DNA from 3 places in the Rossellomorea sp. LJF3 genome. Region 2 is predicted to be linked to each of the others. Evidence: riboswitches for the same ligand, from Rfam matches in the RefSeq annotation. Region 2 holds a riboswitch; each other region holds the start of a gene.
What was found. A riboswitch is a leader RNA that binds a small molecule or an ion and turns the genes downstream of it on or off. The one in region 2 is predicted to bind cyclic di-GMP.
Positions count from the first base shown of each region.

Region 1: it holds a riboswitch for cyclic di-GMP, as region 2 does, so the genes downstream of both, V8G47_RS08855 (HAMP domain-containing sensor histidine kinase) here and V8G47_RS18915 (anti-repressor SinI family protein) in region 2, are expected to answer to the same signal.
Region 3: it holds a riboswitch for cyclic di-GMP, as region 2 does, so the genes downstream of both, V8G47_RS09205 (hypothetical protein) here and V8G47_RS18915 (anti-repressor SinI family protein) in region 2, are expected to answer to the same signal.

Region 1 is NZ_JBANLY010000007.1:20,244-26,602, reverse strand. It holds gene galU (UTP--glucose-1-phosphate uridylyltransferase GalU) at 1-873, shown strand, start outside; gene V8G47_RS08860 (UDP-glucose dehydrogenase family protein) at 870-2,210, shown strand; gene V8G47_RS08855 (HAMP domain-containing sensor histidine kinase) at 2,221-3,342, opposite strand; cyclic di-GMP riboswitch class I at 3,557-3,642, opposite strand; gene V8G47_RS08850 (type II secretion system F family protein) at 3,963-4,886, opposite strand; gene V8G47_RS08845 (type II secretion system F family protein) at 4,890-5,852, opposite strand; gene V8G47_RS08840 (CpaF family protein) at 5,854-6,359, opposite strand, start outside.
Region 2 is NZ_JBANLY010000029.1:1,002-7,360, reverse strand. It holds gene V8G47_RS18950 (flagellar hook-basal body protein) at 1-813, shown strand, start outside; gene V8G47_RS18945 (flagellar hook-basal body protein) at 870-1,709, shown strand; gene V8G47_RS18940 (DNA-directed RNA polymerase subunit beta) at 1,725-2,000, shown strand; gene fabZ (3-hydroxyacyl-ACP dehydratase FabZ) at 2,304-2,738, shown strand; gene V8G47_RS18930 (hypothetical protein) at 2,903-3,202, shown strand; gene V8G47_RS18925 (class D sortase) at 3,237-3,827, opposite strand; gene V8G47_RS18920 (helix-turn-helix domain-containing protein) at 3,799-4,137, opposite strand; cyclic di-GMP riboswitch class I at 4,760-4,882, shown strand; gene V8G47_RS18915 (anti-repressor SinI family protein) at 4,914-5,051, shown strand; gene V8G47_RS18910 (helix-turn-helix domain-containing protein) at 5,086-5,406, opposite strand; gene V8G47_RS18905 (YwpF-like family protein) at 5,516-5,956, opposite strand; gene V8G47_RS18900 (single-stranded DNA-binding protein) at 6,226-6,359, shown strand, end outside.
Region 3 is NZ_JBANLY010000007.1:98,031-104,389, forward strand. It holds gene ftsE (cell division ATP-binding protein FtsE) at 330-1,016, shown strand; gene ftsX (permease-like cell division protein FtsX) at 1,006-1,890, shown strand; gene V8G47_RS09200 (murein hydrolase activator EnvC family protein) at 1,930-3,285, shown strand; cyclic di-GMP riboswitch class I at 3,440-3,527, shown strand; gene V8G47_RS09205 (hypothetical protein) at 3,657-3,893, shown strand; gene V8G47_RS09210 (hypothetical protein) at 4,147-4,755, shown strand; gene V8G47_RS09215 (redoxin domain-containing protein) at 4,752-5,333, shown strand; gene V8G47_RS09220 (DUF302 domain-containing protein) at 5,417-5,797, shown strand; gene V8G47_RS09225 (trans-sulfuration enzyme family protein) at 5,923-6,359, shown strand, end outside.

The DNA of each region.
Region 1 (6,359 bases), on a different contig from region 2:
ATCATCCCGGCAGCTGGACTCGGTACTCGATTTCTCCCGGCCACGAAGGCTCAGCCGAAGGAGATGCTTCCGATCGTGGATAAACCGACCATTCAATACATCATTGAAGAGGCTGTCCATTCGGGGATTACGGATATAATCATCATTACGGGTCGCGGCAAAAGGAGTATCGAGGATCACTTTGATAAATCGTATGAATTGGAAGCAACCTTGGAGAAAAAAGAAAAATGGGACGCACTTGAGGAAGTCCAGTCCATTGCGAATCTGGCAAACATTCATTATATCAGACAGAAAGAGCCCCTCGGGTTGGGCCATGCCGTCCTTTGTGCACGCTCCTTCATTGGGGATGATCCCTTTGCCGTCATGCTGGGGGATGATATGATCCTTTCTGAACAACCGTGTGTCAGTCAGCTGATCGAATCCTTTAATGAGTTTCAAGCACCTATCATCGGGGTCCAGAAAGTGAAGGATGAAGAAGTATCGAAGTACGGGATCATCAGCCCTTTCCCAACGGAAAAAACCGAAGAGAATCCTATTCATCGCATCCGGGGGTTGGTTGAAAAACCCCTTCCACATGAAGCTCCTTCTAATCTGGCAATCATGGGAAGATACATTCTAACTCCTGAAATCTTCTCTTACTTAGAACGCTTGCAAGTCGGGGCGGGCGGAGAGTTCCAGTTGACCGACGCGTTAAATCACTATAATCAAGAACACTCTATGTATGCCAAAGTATTCGACGGGGACCGCTATGACATCGGAGATAAGTTCGGCTTCATTAAAGCAACGATTGAATGTGCGATGAGAAGGCCGGAACTGCAATTGCCTTTGATGTCATACCTGAAAGAGCTGCTTGAAAAGGTGGAATCGGAATGAATATAACAGTAGTTGGCGCCGGCTATGTCGGTCTTGTCACAGGGGCTTGCCTGGCGGAGATTGGTCACCACGTTATTTGTCTGGACTCGAACGGGGAAAAAGTGGAGGCGTTAAAGAAGGGTGAATCCCCTATCTATGAGCCTGGATTGAAAGAATTACTGCAAACGAACATCCAATCCGGCCACTTGTCCTTTACCACAGACTATCACGCTGCCTGCAGGAAACCCGAAGTCATCATCATTGCCGTGGGAACCCCTTCCCGTCCGGATGGTTCTGCCGACCTGTCTTACCTTCAGGATGTCGCGGAAAACATCGGCTCCCATGCCCGGGAAACCGGCACGGTTGTGGTGACAAAGAGCACCGTTCCTGTGGGAACCAATCGCAAGGTGAAATCCTGGTTGGACTCTCATTCTTCCTCAGCCGTCACGTTCAGAATTGCTTCAAATCCTGAATTCCTGAGAGAGGGTTCCGCCATTCATGATACGTTCAACGGTGACCGGATCGTCATCGGTACGGATGATGAAGAGACGGCCAAAAGATTAGAACATATGCTCGCACCGTTTGGGGTACCGGTTTTACACACCTCGATCGAAAGCGCTGAAATGATCAAATATTCCTCTAACGCCTTTTTAGCAACCAAGATCAGCTTCATCAATGAGATCGCCAATTTATGTGAAAAGCTAGGAGCGAACGTAGAGGATGTGGCGAAAGGAATGGGCATGGATCAGCGCATCGGCTCTTCGTTTCTACAGGCCGGCATAGGCTACGGGGGCTCATGCTTTCCGAAAGACACGAATGCCCTCGTTCAAATGGCAGGGGAAATGGAGCACGAGTTCGAATTATTGGAATCCGTCATCCACGTAAATGCCAAACAACAAGTGAAATTGGTTCAAATGGCTAAAGAATGCATCCATGATCTAAAGGGGAAGCGGGCAGGGATATTAGGCCTTTCTTTCAAACCAAACACAGATGATATCAGAGAAGCCGCTTCCTTGGAAATGATCAAACAGTTACTGGATGAAGGGGTCACAGTAACGGTATATGACCCGGTGGCCATGGAAAAAGCTAAGTCTGCCCTTGGGTCCACCGTGAGGTTCGCAGTCGATTGCTTCGATGCCATCGAGGATCAGGACATGTTGTTCATTGCGACCGAATGGGAAGAGTTTAAAGTGTTACGGTTGAAAACCATCGCCAGGCTCATGAAAACCCCCTTCCTCTTTGATGGTCGTAATTGTTTTTCCCTGGAAGAAGCGAAGGATGCCGGAATTCATTATTATTCCATCGGCAGACCTGCTGTCACTCCTATCACTATGAAAAAACCTCATTCCTGTGAATGAGGTTTTTTCATTACAATATGACATTTGATTCAACAGGAATACCGATCGTAAAGGTCGTCCACTCATCATTCGACCGGCAGAAGATATCCCCGCCATGTTTTTCAATCAGCTTTTTACAAATATAAAGGCCGATCCCCGTCCCGAGGTCCTTCGTCGTGTAAAAAGGCTCAAAGATCGCTTCGATGGTTTCTTCTTTGATCTGGGGACCATTGTTGGAAATCATGAGATTCGTCCTGCCCTCTTTCACATCACAGGAGACATTGATCTGCCTGTGCCCGTCCACTTCTTGAAGGGCATCGATGGAGTTCATGATGAGGTTGAGAAATACCTGTCTTAACTCATCACGATTTCCGAGCACCCTGATATCAGGCTCACATTCGAAGTGAATCGATACATCCCCGTCCAGAAGACTCGGATACAGGAACTCGATGGTCTCTTCCAGATGATCGGTCAGGAGGATTTCTTCCCTTGTACTATCGATCAAGTCTTTTCTCGATACGTGGAGGAATTGAGAGATGCGGTAATTCAATTGTTCGAGCTCATGCTGCATGATATCCAGGTAGGGGAGATCAGGGTAGCCGTTCTGCAGGAGCTTGGTGAAGCCGATGATGGACGTCAGGGGGTTCCGGAATTCATGAACGAAGCTTGAACTCATCTGACCCAGGATCGTCAATCGTTCCTTATGGGTCTGATCGATATACAGTTCCTTCTCCTGGAGCTGCTGCTCTTTGATTTCCGTATATTTTCTGACGGCAAGATAGGAAAAGCGGTCAAATAGCGAATTGATATCTTCAATCAATGGCTGCAATTCCCGCAGTTCGATCCCGGAATTACTTACCCATTTGATGATGATGCTCTTACCTATATTCACGTTATATACAAATTCGCTGATATTCACGTTGGCATTGACACGTTCAAGGGCTGTCTTGTTGGCAAGTGTGGTGATTTCTTCTTCCGTGAGGGGCATGAGGATTGCACGCTTCACTAATTGAAACATCTTCACACCGTTGTTCAGCACTTCTTCTTTATATAAATCATTATCTGAAATGACGATACTCTTGCGCCAATTATGTAGAAATTCGTCTGAATGATCTTCCAGGTATTGAATCAGCATGGTTGAAGCAGTAGTCATTGAGTGGCATTCCCTTCATTCCGGTTATGGTCGAAATATTTGTTGTTAATATCATAACAGAAAATCAAGGGCAGGATGATAGTCATTTGACAATTCAGGGAATTAAGAGGGTAACAATGAACCGGAAAAGAAAGAATATGCGTTAAATGGGGATTAATCAATGTGCTTGGAGCGCTTTAGGTAGTGGAAATATTCATCTAAGAATAACTGCGTACACGGTAACTGGCTGGCATCGTCTCTACGACGGAAGCCCCTGTAGCTTTGCGTCACCATTTTTCAATGGGTTTGCCTTTATCGTACGCTTTTTTAGAAGTATTTAAAATATTGGTTTTAGAAAATACGTTTCCTTGGTTTTTGGAAGACTTTCATAAAGATACTATTTTCTTCTGATCGGAAAATTTTAATTCCTACTATCTTTAATGGTGTCCATATCTCTTTCATATAATATCCCGGCATTGACTATACCCCCTTTTTAAAAATTCAAATCCTAGAAATAACAGAAATTACTTATATTTACATTATAAAAGAAAAATCAGAATAGTCTATCACTTAGAGGAAAATTCTTATCGACAAGTTTTTCAATGGAGGGACGAACCTCCACGGGAGGTCCGTCCCTCGAATTACATGAGTCCTTCTGTCAGGATTTTGACGATGAGAGGTCCCAGGGATACGATGAAGATGGAAGGGAAAATGAAGAATACCATGGGAAAGAGCATTTTGACAGGGGCTTTCATGGCCTGCTCCCTGGCGGATTCCCTCCTCTGTTCCCGGATTCGGATGGTCAGGTTTCGGATGACCTTGGACATTCCCACGCCTAGATAGTCGGCTTGGATCATGGTGGTCAACGTACTTTGCAGGGAATCGGAAGGGACCCTCATCCTCAGTTCATAGAACGCTTCCCTTCTTGATTTTCCTCGTTTCATGTCTTCGAGAACGAACATGAATTCCTCGGAGAGCGGTCCTTTCTTCTTTTGGCAAACCGTTAAGATAGCGGCATCCAATCCTAGCCCGGCCTCGATCAATAGGTTCACTGTATCGAAGAAATCAGGCATTTCCCTGTTAATCTCGGCAATTCTCCGCGTCCTTTTTTTACTTAAGTAGAATGTGCAGTATTGAAAGCCAAGAAAGAAAACGCCAAATGCCAGAAGCATCGTCATCATCACATTATCCGCAATTGGAGCAATGAGGAAGAAAACGGCCACTCCCCCTCCGATGCTTAGAAGCAGTTGAATCAGCCGGAATTCCATCGCTGTCAACCTGCCCGAGTATCCGGCATCGCGGATGAGATGATCGAGCTTCTTTTGTTTCGCTTTGCTCGTTTTTCTACTGATCAGCTGCAGTCCACGGTTCCATAGTGGAGAAAATGGACGCTGGGATCTCTTTTTCCTATTGGCCTTTTCATCAAAGTCCACCTGGTGAATATGGGTGAAATAGTGATTGATCCGGTGATCAACGGCAATCCTTTTGCGGTTAATGGTAAAGAGGACGGCTGCTGATAAGCATGTAAAGGAACAGATGGTCATTAATAGAAAGACAATACTCATGATCTACACCTCAATCCGAAGTATCTTCTGAATGGCGAACCAGCCAAGCAATACGAGGAAGCCTGCCAGTGCAAGCATGGCAATACCCATTGGCTCATGAATGAGTGGACCGAAATATTTGGGATCCACAACGTATAAATAAAAGCCCAGCCCGATCGGGAGCATGGTGATGACCAAGGAAGACAGCTTACCTTGAGAAGTCAACGTATTCAGCTCTCCCATGATCCGCACCCTCCCCCTGATGGTATCCTCCATCGTTTCCAGTAGTTCGGCTAAGTTCCCCCCGCTCCTCCTTTGAGCAATGATGGCTTCGAGGGCAACCTCCAATTCTTTATTAGGTAAGCTGAAAACCATATCCTCAAACACTTTTTCGAGTGGTACCCCAAGCCCAGCATCACGGACCGCCCGTTGGAATTCGGGACCGATGGGAGAAGGCATTTCCTTTCCGACAAGCTGCATCACCTGCATGAAGCTGAAGCCCGCCCTCATGGAATTCGCCATCATTCCCAGAGCATCAATTAACTGTAACGGCAATGCTTGTAGTCGTTTTTTCCTCCTCCTCGCCATGATCAGCTTTGGAAGGAGAAAGCCAACAACCAGACCCATCACCACAAGCACCCAATGCTGCTGCAGCAGGAAGAGCAACAAAGAGAGGGAGAGGGCGCTCATCAGCCGATACGCGAGAAATTGTTCCGGCGGCATGGAGCTGCCTGCCTGTAAGAGAAGGGCATTCGTTTTCTTACTGAACTGTACACCTTTGAATATCTTGGCAATCGCCATACTGATTCTCTCCAAAGTTGGATCCTTCTTCACCTCAGCCTTCTCGCTTTGCCGGGAGGAAGCGGTGCCAAAAAAGCGATCAATTCGCTTTTGCACCTGTCTCTTTTTCATCATCACTGAAATAACAATATAGAAGATACTGGTTGTCAGTATGAATACGCCTAAAATCCACACACCTTTTTCCACATTACCATTCCCCCTTGAACCAGGAAGAGGATACAGTTAAGCCATTCCCTTCAAGTTGGTCGATGAATGCTGGGCGAATCCCTGTCGATACAAATCTCCCCTGTACTTTTCCATCAGGGGACCATCCAGTTTCTTTGAAATGAAAAAGGTCTTGAAGGACAATGGTTTCTCCTTCCATCCCCTGCACTTCTGTAATATGGGTGATTTTTCTTGACCCATCCTTCAGACGGACCTGTTGGACGATGACATCGAGGGCATTGGCAATCTGCTCCCTGATTGCCCGCACCGGCAAATCAAACCCGGCCATCATGACCATGGTTTCCAGACGGGCAAGCATATCGCGGGGCGAATTGGCGTGCCCCGTACTCAAGCTTCCATCATGGCCCGTGTTCATCGCCTGAAGCATATCAAGTGCTTCTGTCCCCCTCACCTCTCCTACCACAATCCGGTCGGGGCGCATCCTCAACGCATTGCGGACGAGATCCCGGATCGTGATTTCCCCTCTCC
Region 2 (6,359 bases):
GGCATGCTTTCTCAGCAGCGGAAGACCGAGATGCTGACAAACAATATGTCGAATGCCAACACACCGGGCTATAAAGCGGACCAGGCTTCAATGCGGGCGTTTCCTGAGATGCTGATGGACCGGATAGATTCCACATCGATCCCGACTGAAAAAAAGCTGTCGATTCCTTTTAATCAACGAGTGGGGACACTCAATACAGGTGTGTATATGCAGGAAACGATTCCTTCCTTTGTGCAGGGTGACCTTCAGGAAACGGGTCGCGGCTTGGATGTGGCGCTTCTGGATGGTTCCATGCCTGTCGACGAAGAAACAGGGATCCGTGGATCGGTGTTCCTGACGGTGGAAGGACCGGACGGCTCACCACGCTATACGCGAAACGGAAATCTGACAGTGAACGGAAACGGCTTTCTTACGACGAACAGCGGTTTTTATATGCTGGATGAAAATGGTGACCGGATTCAACTGGAAAGCGATCAATTCACGGTTGGTGAAAACGGTCAGATTGTGGTGGATGGGAATGCCGTCGCTAAACTGGGAGTGGGATACTCGGATAACCCGAACCTGCTGGTCAAGCAGGGAGATGGGCTGTTTGCCACAGAAGGCAACGCAACTCTCCCTGATGCCTATGAAGAGACCAATGTTTCGTTTGCCACCAAGCAGGGCTATCTGGAGCGCTCCAATGTCGATGCCTCCCGTACGATGACCGACATGATGTCTGCGTACCGGGCATTTGAAGCCAATCAGAAAGTGCTTCAGGCGTATGACCGGAGTATGGAAAAGGCAGCCAACGAAATCGGCCGGGTCAACGGATAGCAAGTATTGTAAATGAATTTCGTCACTGAATACCTTATAATAGGGGAGAACGTGTCATGAATCGGACGATGATTACAGCAACCAACACATTAGGCCAATTGCAGAAACAAATGGATATGATTGGACACAATCTTTCGAACGCAGATACAAACGGGTACAAGCGCCGGGATGCAACGTTCTCCGAGATGCTTGTGCGGCAGGTGAAAAATCAGAGCGTAGACAAGTTTGAAACAGGCAGGCTCACCCCTCTTGGAGTCCGGGAAGGGAACGGTGCCAAGCTTTCACAGGCACAGCTGATCTTGAATCAAGGGTCGTTGAAAGCTACAGGCCGTTCTTTGGATTTTGCTTTGACCAGCGACCGTCAGTTCTTCAAGGTGCTGGCGGCTGATGAGTACTCGAGTGCCGTGCGCTATACGAGGGACGGAGCATTCTCTGCGAGTCCTGTCGGGAACGGGGAAATGATGCTCGTGAACGGAAGCGGGTTGCCGGTTCTGGATGAGAATGATAATTATATTACATTTTCAGAGGATGCCTCTTCCTTTCAGCTAGGCGATAACGGGGTTCTGACCGTTACAGGTGCCGGCGGGGAAGAACGCTTTAACCTGGGCGTTGTAACCGTAGAGAAATCACAATTTCTTCAGCAGTATGGCGGAAACCTGTTAGGTCTGGCAGACAACCTCGATCAACTGGGTGTAACGGAAGATGAAGTCGTGACCAACGTCACGGGTGGAGCACGAACGGATATTTCCATGGTTCAGAATTCATTAGAAGGTTCGAACGTGGATATCAGCAAAGAAATGACGGACATGCTGAGTGTCCAACGATCATATCAATTCCAGGCGCGATCGATCTCACTTGCAGATCAAATGATGGGCCTTGTAAATGGGATACGCTAAAAGGAGTTAAATGCTATGAGTGAAAAAGAGCTACTGCAAGAAAAAGTGACAAGAGAATCAGTGAAAACAGAAAAAATGGCAAAGCAAAAGGACGAAACCAAGCCATCACGCTGGGTGCGTGTTCGCATGCTTCCCATCTGGCTCAGAATCCTTCTGTTCATCCTTCTTCTTGCAGGAAGCCTTGCACTTGGTGCCGTCATCGGCTTCGCAGGCATCGGCAACGGCAACGCCGCCGACGTCTTCAAAGCAGAAACCTGGCAGCATATTATTGATATAGTAGTGGAGAAATAATTTTGAGGGACGGACCTCGAAATCGTTAGCTTTTACGACAGTGAACCCTGATATAACAGGGTTTCGTTGCGGATGGAGCTTGTGATTTGAGGTCCGTCCCTCTTTTTTGATGGGGATATAGTTGTGAGCGGGGAGGGACGGACCTCGAATTTGCATCCTTTTTAGATGAAAAACGTTGATATAAAAGGATTCCCTTGAGAAATCGAGCCGATTTTCGAGGTCCGTCCCTCCCATCCTGTTGCTATTCCAACCCTGGTTTCTGTACAATAAGGTGTACATACATATTGGTAGGAGGAGTTATTCATGCTTGATATTAATGAGATTAAAGAGATTATTCCCCATCGTTATCCGTTTTTGCTGGTGGATCGGATTTTAGAGGTGGAAGAAGGCAAGAAGGCAATCGGGATCAAGAATGTGACGGCGAATGAGGAGTTTTTCAATGGTCACTTTCCTGATTACCCTGTAATGCCAGGTGTGTTGATCGTTGAGGCACTGGCTCAGGTCGGGGCTGTGGCGATGCTGAAGGTGGAGGATAACCGCGGACGTCTTGCGTTCTTCACAGGTATCGACAAATGCCGTTTCAAGCGTCAGGTGAAGCCTGGGGATCAGCTCCGGCTTGAAGTGGAGATGATTCGCTTTAAAGGACCGATCGGTAAAGGAAAAGGTGTGGCAACCGTTGATGGTGAAGTTGCCTGTGAGTTAGAGATGATGTTCGCTCTTGGTGATAAACAAGAGTGATCCCATATGGAAAACCGGGTTTGGTGTGATTGATTTCACGTCAAACCCGGTTTTTTTAACTCGAAAAAATGATTTATATGCAAGTTAATTCTTTTTCCGGGAAAGCTAACAAAAGACCAACGTAACGGTCTTACATTAACCAACATCGAAAGGAGCCATGCATCATGAGCAAAAAGTTACTATCGGTCCTTGGTGGATCTGCACTTGCCGCTTTCCTTCTTGTAGGATGTAACGCCAACCAGGAGCCTCCTCCGGAAGACGAAGCGCCAGTGGAAGAAAACGACAACATGGATGAGAATAACGACATGAACGACAACGGGGATATGAATGAAGAGAACTACCCTGAGTCAGAAGACAAGAACAAGCAAGGCGATAAAGATGCAGCGAAGGATAACAACACACCTGAAGAAGATGCTGTAGAAGATGATATTGATATGAAGGATAAGGATAATAAGGACGAGTAATGAAGAGCGCAGAGGCTATTTTAGCTTCTGCGCTTTACTCTATTCTTCGGGCATTAATGATGTAACGTTCTGTGGTGCTTGAAAGATATTCAAATGGATAACAGGTGGAAAGGGTTAAAACTTCTTGAGGAGCAGTAGACTTTAGCACAGAGAGGTCTGTTTCTTTCACGATAAGTGTTTCGTAAATCTCATATGTGTGTGTACCAGCCTTCATTTTTATTGTTAACTTGTCTCCGTTTTGAAGTGTCCCCATTTTTTTGAATACTGTATCACGGTGACCGGCAAGGAAGATCCGGTCTTGTTGATTGGGGAGTTTGGTTGTTGAGTAATGTCCTACCCCACGCTCTAATTCAGATTCGTCCGTCCCTTCAATAATTGGCATTTCCTTATTTAACTTGGATATTTGTAAAATACCGATAATGTCTCCTGGATTAAATGAATACTGGGAAGCTGGAGAATGAAGTTGATTCTTTTCTTCTAATTCAGAAATGACCGTCTGTGCTTTTGATAATGCTTTTTCTTCGTTCATATTAATAGTAATCAAAAGATAAGAAGAATAAATTAGTAAAGCACTTCCACTTACCAGTAGGCTAATACTAATTATCTTTAAAACGAGTCCTTTCAATATTGTTCACCCTTTTAAATTGAGTAAATTGAATGAATTCCAAAAATTCCTGTTTGGTCAGACCTTCCTCAATAGCCATTTTCACTAATTGTAACCAGTCATCATCTATACCAGTCCTATAGCAAAGTAAGTGATTTGATGATATGCCAAGTGCATCAGAAATTTTTTCGAGTACCTGTATACTTGGGTTTTTTTGTATCCCTCTTTCTATCGAACTTAGGTATGATTTGGAAATTCCTGATTTAGTTGAAAGTTCAATAATAGTTAACCCTCTTTTCTCCCGCAAAATTTTTATTTTATCACCTACCAATTATCTCAGTCCTTTGTTTGTTTTAATTTCATTATATAGAACAATTGGTTTTTTATAAATAACGAAATACTAAGATATTTAAAGAAATTTCCATTAAATAAGCTTGAACAATATATTTTAAAGAAATTTAAAGGTTTTAAAGGACTTTAGACTTTGGAAATAGAAATATATACTAATCAAAATGTTCTATAAAAAGAACAAATAGTAAATTTTTAACAAAAGGGAGATAAGTGAAATGTACAAAAAAATTTGCAACCGCTGTACGAGACCATCGTTTAGTAGTTCTGAGAATGGTGAATGGCTATGCCCATCTTGCGGAAATAATTTGACTGAATCCCAATTTTATAAAGCGACATTATTTCAAAATATAACTCAAAGTGAAACATCCATTAAAAAGTTAGAAAAATACAAAAATTAAAATAACTAACATCTTAAAATTCGACATTTTTTTCTAATTAACAGATAGATTCAAAAAAACCGGGATTTAATTTTGAAAAAAATGTAAAATAATAGGTATATTTGTAGTATTTAAGGGTAAAGTATTATTGTCAGAAAAGACAAAAAACAACAAGATGTTAAAAATAAATAATTTATAATGGAATTAGTTATATAAAACATAAATGTCAGATAAAGGCAAACCTATTGAAAAATGGGGACGCAAAGTCTCGGGTCTAAGGTAAAAGTTAACGTTTCACAAGAGATTGCTCTGGAGCTAACTTATTACTATGACGGCTGGATTGCCTGGAATACATATTGTATTTTGGGAGGAGAAATTTATGTCAAATCGTGAACTTGATCCAGAATGGATGGAACTCATTAAACAAGCTTTAAATGCGGGGATTTCTAAAAAGGAAATCAGGGAATTTCTCCACCAACAAAATGAAGAGATGAAGGCTAAGTACGAAGTGATTTAATATAAATAAAGTCTTGCGAATCAATCGCAAGACTTTATTTATTGTCTAATTTCCACTTATTAAATTCGATAAATTCACGGAACTGTTCTTTAGTAATTCCCGAATCCATTGCTTCTTCAGCAATCTTGAGCCATTCATGGTCAATATTTTGGTCATCCGGTTGGTCATAAAGTAAAGCATCCAAAGGAATTCCGAGAGCACTTGAAACCTTTTCAAGGAATTGAATGGATGGATTTTGTTGAAGGTTACGCTCGATAGAACTTAAATATGATTTGGCAATCCCTGCTTTTTCAGCCAATTCTGTCATGGACATTCTTTTTTCTTTTCGATATTTTTTTACTCTTTCTCCAATCATTGAGCACACCTGCCTAAGAACTTCATGTAATAATGTATAATCGCTGATAAATTAATTATAGCAAACAGCTAATTCATGCTCTATATAAAGTTTACATAATTTCGTATAATTAAACGCTCGGCTTTGCCGTTGCCGGAATCCTTGGCTTAGATACCATCTTCTCACGGAACTCCCGAACGAGCTCATCCCCGGAATAGCCTTTCTGCACCAGGTCATCAAGCAGGATCTCCGCATATTCATTCCGTTGTTTCTTCAATTTCCCTTCAAACATGATGCTGATATGTTCATCCATTTCCTTGATGCAACGGATGGAAGTCATGAAGGCAGCGGGATCATTGGCTGCATGGGAAATCACGACCTGGATTTCCAAATCGTTTTTACTTTGCTGGGCCTTTTGAAAAAATTCGATGTATTCATTCGACATATATGTTTCGACAAGCCATGTTTTCTGACCGTCTTCTTTATTGATGATCAGACCGTCCACAAGCTCAAAGTCATGCAGTTCCTCGTCCTCCAATACTTGAAGGGAAATCACTTTAAAGGTTTTCATGAACGAACATCTCCCATTTAAAGGTTTTATCAAATTATATCACAGGCCGAATTGTTTTCCCTAATACAATTGCCGGTGAAAAAAATGACGAAAGATGCAATTTTGTGTTTTTAACCATGTTTTTAATGAAAAAGGGGAAAATCTCCCTAGGCGAATTTCGGAAATTCAAGCCATTTTTGTCTCGAATTTCGGAAATTCACGATTTTACAAGAGTTGCAGTTCGGATGTAAGATGATTACACCTTAACAGAAAGGAGGAAACGAACTAAAGTGATCAACCAAGTGACCCTGGTGGGAAGGCTGACGAAAGACCCGGAAGCGAGAAAAACGATGGAAGGAAAATCAGTACTTAGCGTGACGATCGCCGTGAACCGGCCTTATAAGAACCAGCAAGGCCAAATCGA
Region 3 (6,359 bases), on a different contig from region 2:
TTTAGGATAATGGTATCCCTATACATAAGGATGTGGTATTAGTACCAGTTACTAGGTATATATAACTATGAAATTAACGGAACATAGGTAAAATCGACAACAAAACAGGTAATAAATTCACATTTTTTCAGGTTCTGAAATGTAAATGTAATAATTTTTTTCCTTAACTTACTATAAAGAGATGTTATAATAATTTTCGGAAGCGTAATTCGAGGTTTTTCACCAATTTTTGTCTAAAGGTGATAAAGACGACTTTGGTTACGTGCCGTGTACATATGTCGATAACAGCCAAGAGGGTAACTACATAATACAAATTAGGTGATTTTAAAATGATAGAAATGAAAGACGTTTACAAGCAGTACAACAATGGTGTCATGGCTGCTAATGGCTTTAACGTCCACATTAAGCAAGGCGAGTTTGTTTATGTTGTGGGGCCTAGTGGTGCCGGGAAGTCTACTTTTATTAAAATGATGTATCGCGAAGAACGTCCTTCCAAAGGAGATATCGTTGTAAATGGTATCAATCTCGCAAAACTGAAAAATAGTAGAGTTCCATACTTAAGAAGAAACGTTGGGGTTGTTTTTCAGGATTTCAAGCTGCTACCATCGCTGACAATCTATGAAAACATTGCCTTCGCACTTGAAGTGATAGAAGAACATCCAAAGCAGATCAAGAAAAGAGTCATGGAAGTACTGGACCTGGTAGGGTTAAAACATAAAGCAAGAATGCTGCCGAATGAGCTTTCCGGTGGGGAACAACAGCGTGTATCGATTGCTCGATCCATTGTGAACACTCCGAAGCTTGTGATTGCGGATGAACCTACAGGAAACCTTGATCCCGAAACATCATGGGATATCATGAACATATTTGAAGAAATCAGTAACCGTGGAACCACGGTGATCATGGCTACGCATAACCGGGAAATCGTGAATACGATCAAGCATCGGGTAATCGCCATTGAAAATGGCCGTATTGTCCGGGACGAACAGCGAGGTGATTACGGTTATGAAAGCTAGAACGTATGGCCGTCACTTTAGAGAAAGCTTCAAAAGCATTGGCCGTAACGGCTGGATGACATTCGCATCAGTGAGTGCCGTTACCGTGACTTTACTACTTGTTGGTGTATTCATCGTCTTAATGCTAAACATGAACAAGGTAGCAACCGATATTGAAAAAGACGTCGAAGTACGGGTCTTACTCGAAATTGGTACTGAAAAATCCCAAACTGATCAAATAGAAAAGAAGATACAAAATATAAGCGGTGTGGAATCAGTTGAGTATTCTTCCAAAGAAGAAGAACTTCAGAACCTCGTAAAGGATCTGGGAGACGATTTCAGGTTATTTGAACAAGATAACCCATTATATGATGTGTTTATTGTAAAAGCAGACAATCCAAGGGACACCGGGAAAATCGCTGGCCAAATCAGCAAATTTGATGGGGTCAATGAAGCCCTTTACGGTGAAGCAAAGATTGAAAAATTATTCAATGTACTGGAAATGAGTCGGAATGTTGGACTTGTGTTGATCATCGGTCTGTTGTTCACGGCGATGTTCCTCATTTCAAATACAATCAAAATTACCATTGTCGCCAGAAGAAGGGAAATCGAGATAATGAAACTCGTGGGTGCAACCAACTGGTTTGTACGCTGGCCGTTCATATTAGAAGGTTTATGGCTTGGAATTTTAGGTTCTATTATCCCGATCGCTCTTGTAACAACTGGTTATTACTATGCCTATGGATTTATTAAACCAAAACTACAAAACAATTTTATTCAGATATTAGATTTTACCCCCTTTATCTATCAAGTAAACGGATTGATTCTATTAATGGGTTGCCTGATCGGAGCTTGGGGAAGCTTTATGTCTGTTCGTAAGTTCTTAAAAGTGTAAAATTTGATAGGTTGATAGAAGCTGAAAGGAGCATGCCGCTTGAACAAGAAGTATTTCATTTCATTATCTATTGCAGCAGCATTAACAATCGGAAGTCTACCAACGTTAGCAACCACTGCTAGCGCTAACTCCTCCGTGGAGGACTTAAAGAAACAGCAGGACGATGTTTCATCTAAAAAAGAAGAGGTCCACGGTAAGATCAATGAGAAAGAATCTCAAATTGATCAAACCATCAGTAAACAAAAAGATATCGAATCACAGATTGCTGAAATCAGTACGAAATTAAAAGATACAGAAACGAAGATTGTAGAAAAAACAAAAGAGATTGATGAAACAACGGCAAAAATCAATAAGCTTAAAGCGGATATTGAAGAGTTAAAGAAAAAGATTGAAGAGCGTAATGAACTTTTGAAGGAACGTGCTCGCGCCATTCAGGAAAAAGGCGGCTCTGCCAATTATTTTGATGTAATTCTTGGAGCGGAGAGCTTCGGTGACTTCGTCAACCGTGTTACAGCAGTGAATACAATTGTAAGTGCAGACAAAAAGATCATGGACGAACAAAAACGTGATCAAGAGGAATTAGAGAAGAAGCAAGCGGAAGTAGAAAAAGAGCTTGCGGATCTTGAGTCTTCCAAAGCAAATCTTGAATCTTTAAAACAAGACCTTAATAGTCAAAAGGCTAAAAAAGCTGAACTATTCAAACAGCTTGAAGCTCAACAGGCATCATTAAAAGTAGAAAAAGCCGATCTTGAGAAAGAATCAGATGAACTTTCAAAAATGGAGCATCAGCTTGAAGGTGAAATCCAGGCTGAACAAGCACGTCTTGCGGAATTAGCCCGCCAGCGGGAAATCGAACGGAAGCGCCAGGCGGAAGCAGAAGCAGCGAAGCGTGCAGCAGCACAAAAACAGGCGACATCAAGCAGCAGCGGTGGATCTGCATCTGCAGCAGCAGCTCCGGCAGCAGCCCCAAGTGCACCTGTAAGTGCAGGAGCATGGACGGCGCCAGCATCCGGAACGATCACAACAAACTTCGGCTGGGATACGTTAAACGGTGAGAGCCGTTTCCACTATGGTACAGACATTGCGGCACGAGGAAGTGTTCCAATCTCTGCAGCAGCAGATGGTTATGTCATTAAGAGTCACTATAGCTCAAGCTATGGTAACGTAGTGTACATCACGCACTCTATCAACGGTCAAATGTATACCACTGTGTATGCTCATATGTCTTCTTCACTAGTGAGCACTGGACAAGCAGTAAATAAAGGTGACCAAATCGGTTACATGGGTAACACAGGATACTCATTCGGACAGCATTTACACTTTGAACTATACAGAGGTTCATGGAGTGCATCGCATGCTAATGCTGTAAACCCACGTCAATATATTAACTTTTAATAAACTAGTCCCCGCTTCGATTAAGGCGGGGACTTTATTAATTACTATTGTAGATGAACGATTCTTGTATTCTTCTTAAATCGGATGAATATTACGGAATAGTGTTTTCATCACTTCTTTTTTCTAGTATAATGACTATTATACTCATGTAAATTTTCGAAAAAGGCAAACTAATTGAAAAATTAGGACGCAAAACCACGGGTCTTCTATTTTTTTAAAATAATGATCGCCGGGTTACCGAAAACAATGGATACAATGAATACTAATTCGAACGTAAATCTAGTACTCATTTAAGCCTGCCTTTTTGGTGGGCATTTTTTGATTGTATGTTCGTTTCAGTGTGATTTGAATCTGCTATAAGGGTGATGAAGTTGGAATTAAGTGATATAAAAAGGCAGCTGCGAAGCTTTTGCCGAAGAAACCGCACAGCGTTAAGATTTACATATGTAAAAGATTATACTGCAGAAGATATTAGTGATATGTTGATAGACCGGATAGGTGCTGAAGAAGTCGAGAGGATATTAGTAGACATTGACATCATCAATGAACGCGGTGGAGATACCGTCAAATACTTCATGCTCATCCTGGAAGGGTTGAGAGCAGCTTAAGATTTAGATCCCTTCCCAGGGGGAACATATTTTTCATGTCGTATATGAAAGGATCCTTCAGAGAGGGATCCTTTTTTGCCGGAACAAGAGCACTCTCGCTGTCTGTAATCATTACACTAAGGGATACACTATGAGTAAATCACTTGATTAATGAGTGGAATTTAAAGATACTTAATACATAACAGGGTATGTTCGGACAGAGGAATCGGAATGATCCAGTTGGAAGAAACCGCTATGAAAGGTGTAGAATCGAATGGATGAAAGATGGTACACCATAGGCTCCTTTACTTTCCCATCTACCTGGGGAGCGATCATCGCCTCGTTCATTTTGACATTTCTTTTCCTCTACTTCTGGAATCGGAAGGCTAGCGACTGGTATTCAAATGGTATTTTTTACTTTTTGATCATCTGGAAGCTGAGTGTCATTGTCGTTGATTTTCAAAATGTCATCGAACATCCCATTACGATCCTTTATTTCAATGGTGGCAGGTGGGGGTATTGGTTAGGCTTGCTGACAGTGCTTTTATACATATTCGTTAAAAGGGCGGATAGGACGTCTCACCTGGTCATTGCCTGGATGTGCACGGTCGTTTTCTTTGAACTTGTCGTTCATTTGCTCCAATTTGATGTTCTTGCAGGGGTATTCCAATTTATCATCAATGGTACACTTATCTTATTTTTATTGAAAAAGGAAAATGACCGCGATATCTGGGCCGTACAGTTAGTGACTGTGTTCACCTTTCTTCAATTGCTATACCAATCCATTCATGGAGGCTTTGTGTTTAACACTGTCACCTGGACGTATCTCACCGTGATGGTTTACCTTATCTTTTTTCAACGGAAGGTGGAAAACGAACATTGAATAAACGAAATTTTGCTCTGGCGATCGTTGCCCTGCTGATCGGGATATTCCTGGTGAATTTGTTTCAGGATCAACAGGAAAAAAAGGCAAGGGAAGAGGCTGAACAGTTGGCCAAAGAGTCCATGGATCTGTCTGATGCCAAGCTGGGACTCACTAAAGGGGATCGTGCACCGGACTTTGCCTTGACCACTTTAGATGGTGAAGAAGTCAAGCTCTCCGACTATAAGGGTAAGAAAGTGATCCTGAATTTCTGGGCCACCTGGTGCCCGCCGTGTAAAGCGGAAATGCCCCATATGGAACAGTATTATGAAAAAAACGCGAAAAAAGAAAATGTCGAAATCCTTGCCGTCAACTTGACCTCACAGGATGATGGGGAGAAGGCAGTCCAGCAATTTGTCGACGGCTACGAACTCACCTTCCCTATTCTCATGGATGAAAAAGGAGATATCGGTGACGAATACCGGGCATTCACGATCCCAACCACTTACATGATCGACACAAACGGCCTCATCCAGCACAAAATCGTCGGCCCCATGAACGAAGAAATGATGGGTAAAATGGTCAGAGGGATGGAATAATGGGAGGGACGGACCTCTGACAGTACGTTTCAATACATACGCTGTGAGGTATAATTAAACATGATTCAAAAAGGAGGATCCATATGTTCCACTACACAAAAGACGTTTCAATGACTGTGAAGGATGCGGTATCCGCAGTAGAGGCAGCCTTGAAAGAAGAAAGCTTCGGGGTTCTGTGGAATCTTGACCTGGCCGCCAAGCTTCAGGATAAAGGGCTGGATTTTAACGAAGAAGTCGTTGTCCTGGAAGTATGTAACCCCCACGAAGCGAAAAAGGTACTGGAAGAAAGCATGCTCGTCAGTTATTTCCTGCCTTGTAAAGTGACGGTATATACCGAAGAGGGAACGACGAAGATCGGTATGGCAAAGCCGAGCAAGCTGATTGAAATGGTGGATAACGATGAATTGAAGCGGTTGGCGTCGGATATAGAAAAACGCCTGATCGGGTGTTTAGAAAACGTCTGACGATTAGAACCTGTTGCACTAATGCGACGGGTTCTTTTTCTTTATCCAGAACCTCATACTCCTCACAATCTTCTGAATATGATACACTTTTAAAAATACATAGATTCAGGAAGGATGACAGGGAAATGAAATTCACCACCAAGGTCGTACATAGTCAGTTGAAAGGAACAGAGGAAATCCGCAGTAAGACAACACCGATCTACCAGACGTCTGCTTTTTCTTTTGCGTCTCTGGAGGAGCTTGAGGGTTTCTATGAGGGGAAATCCCCTTATCTCTATTCAAGAACGGGCAATCCCAACACGGATGAGCTTGGGAAGATGGTAGCAGATCTTGAAGGAGCGCCTGCGGGTGTCGCCACGTCTTCCGGCTTGTCGGCGATCCTCGTCGGAATCCTTTCCGTTGTCCAGGCGGGAGACCATATTATCGCAGCGGAGGATTTATACGGAGGCACTTTCCACATGCTGAAAGAAGAGCTGAAATCATTCGGCATTTCCACATCATTCGTTGATTTTACGAGTGAGGAAGAAATCGAGGAAGCCCTCACTCCCGAGACGAAACTTCT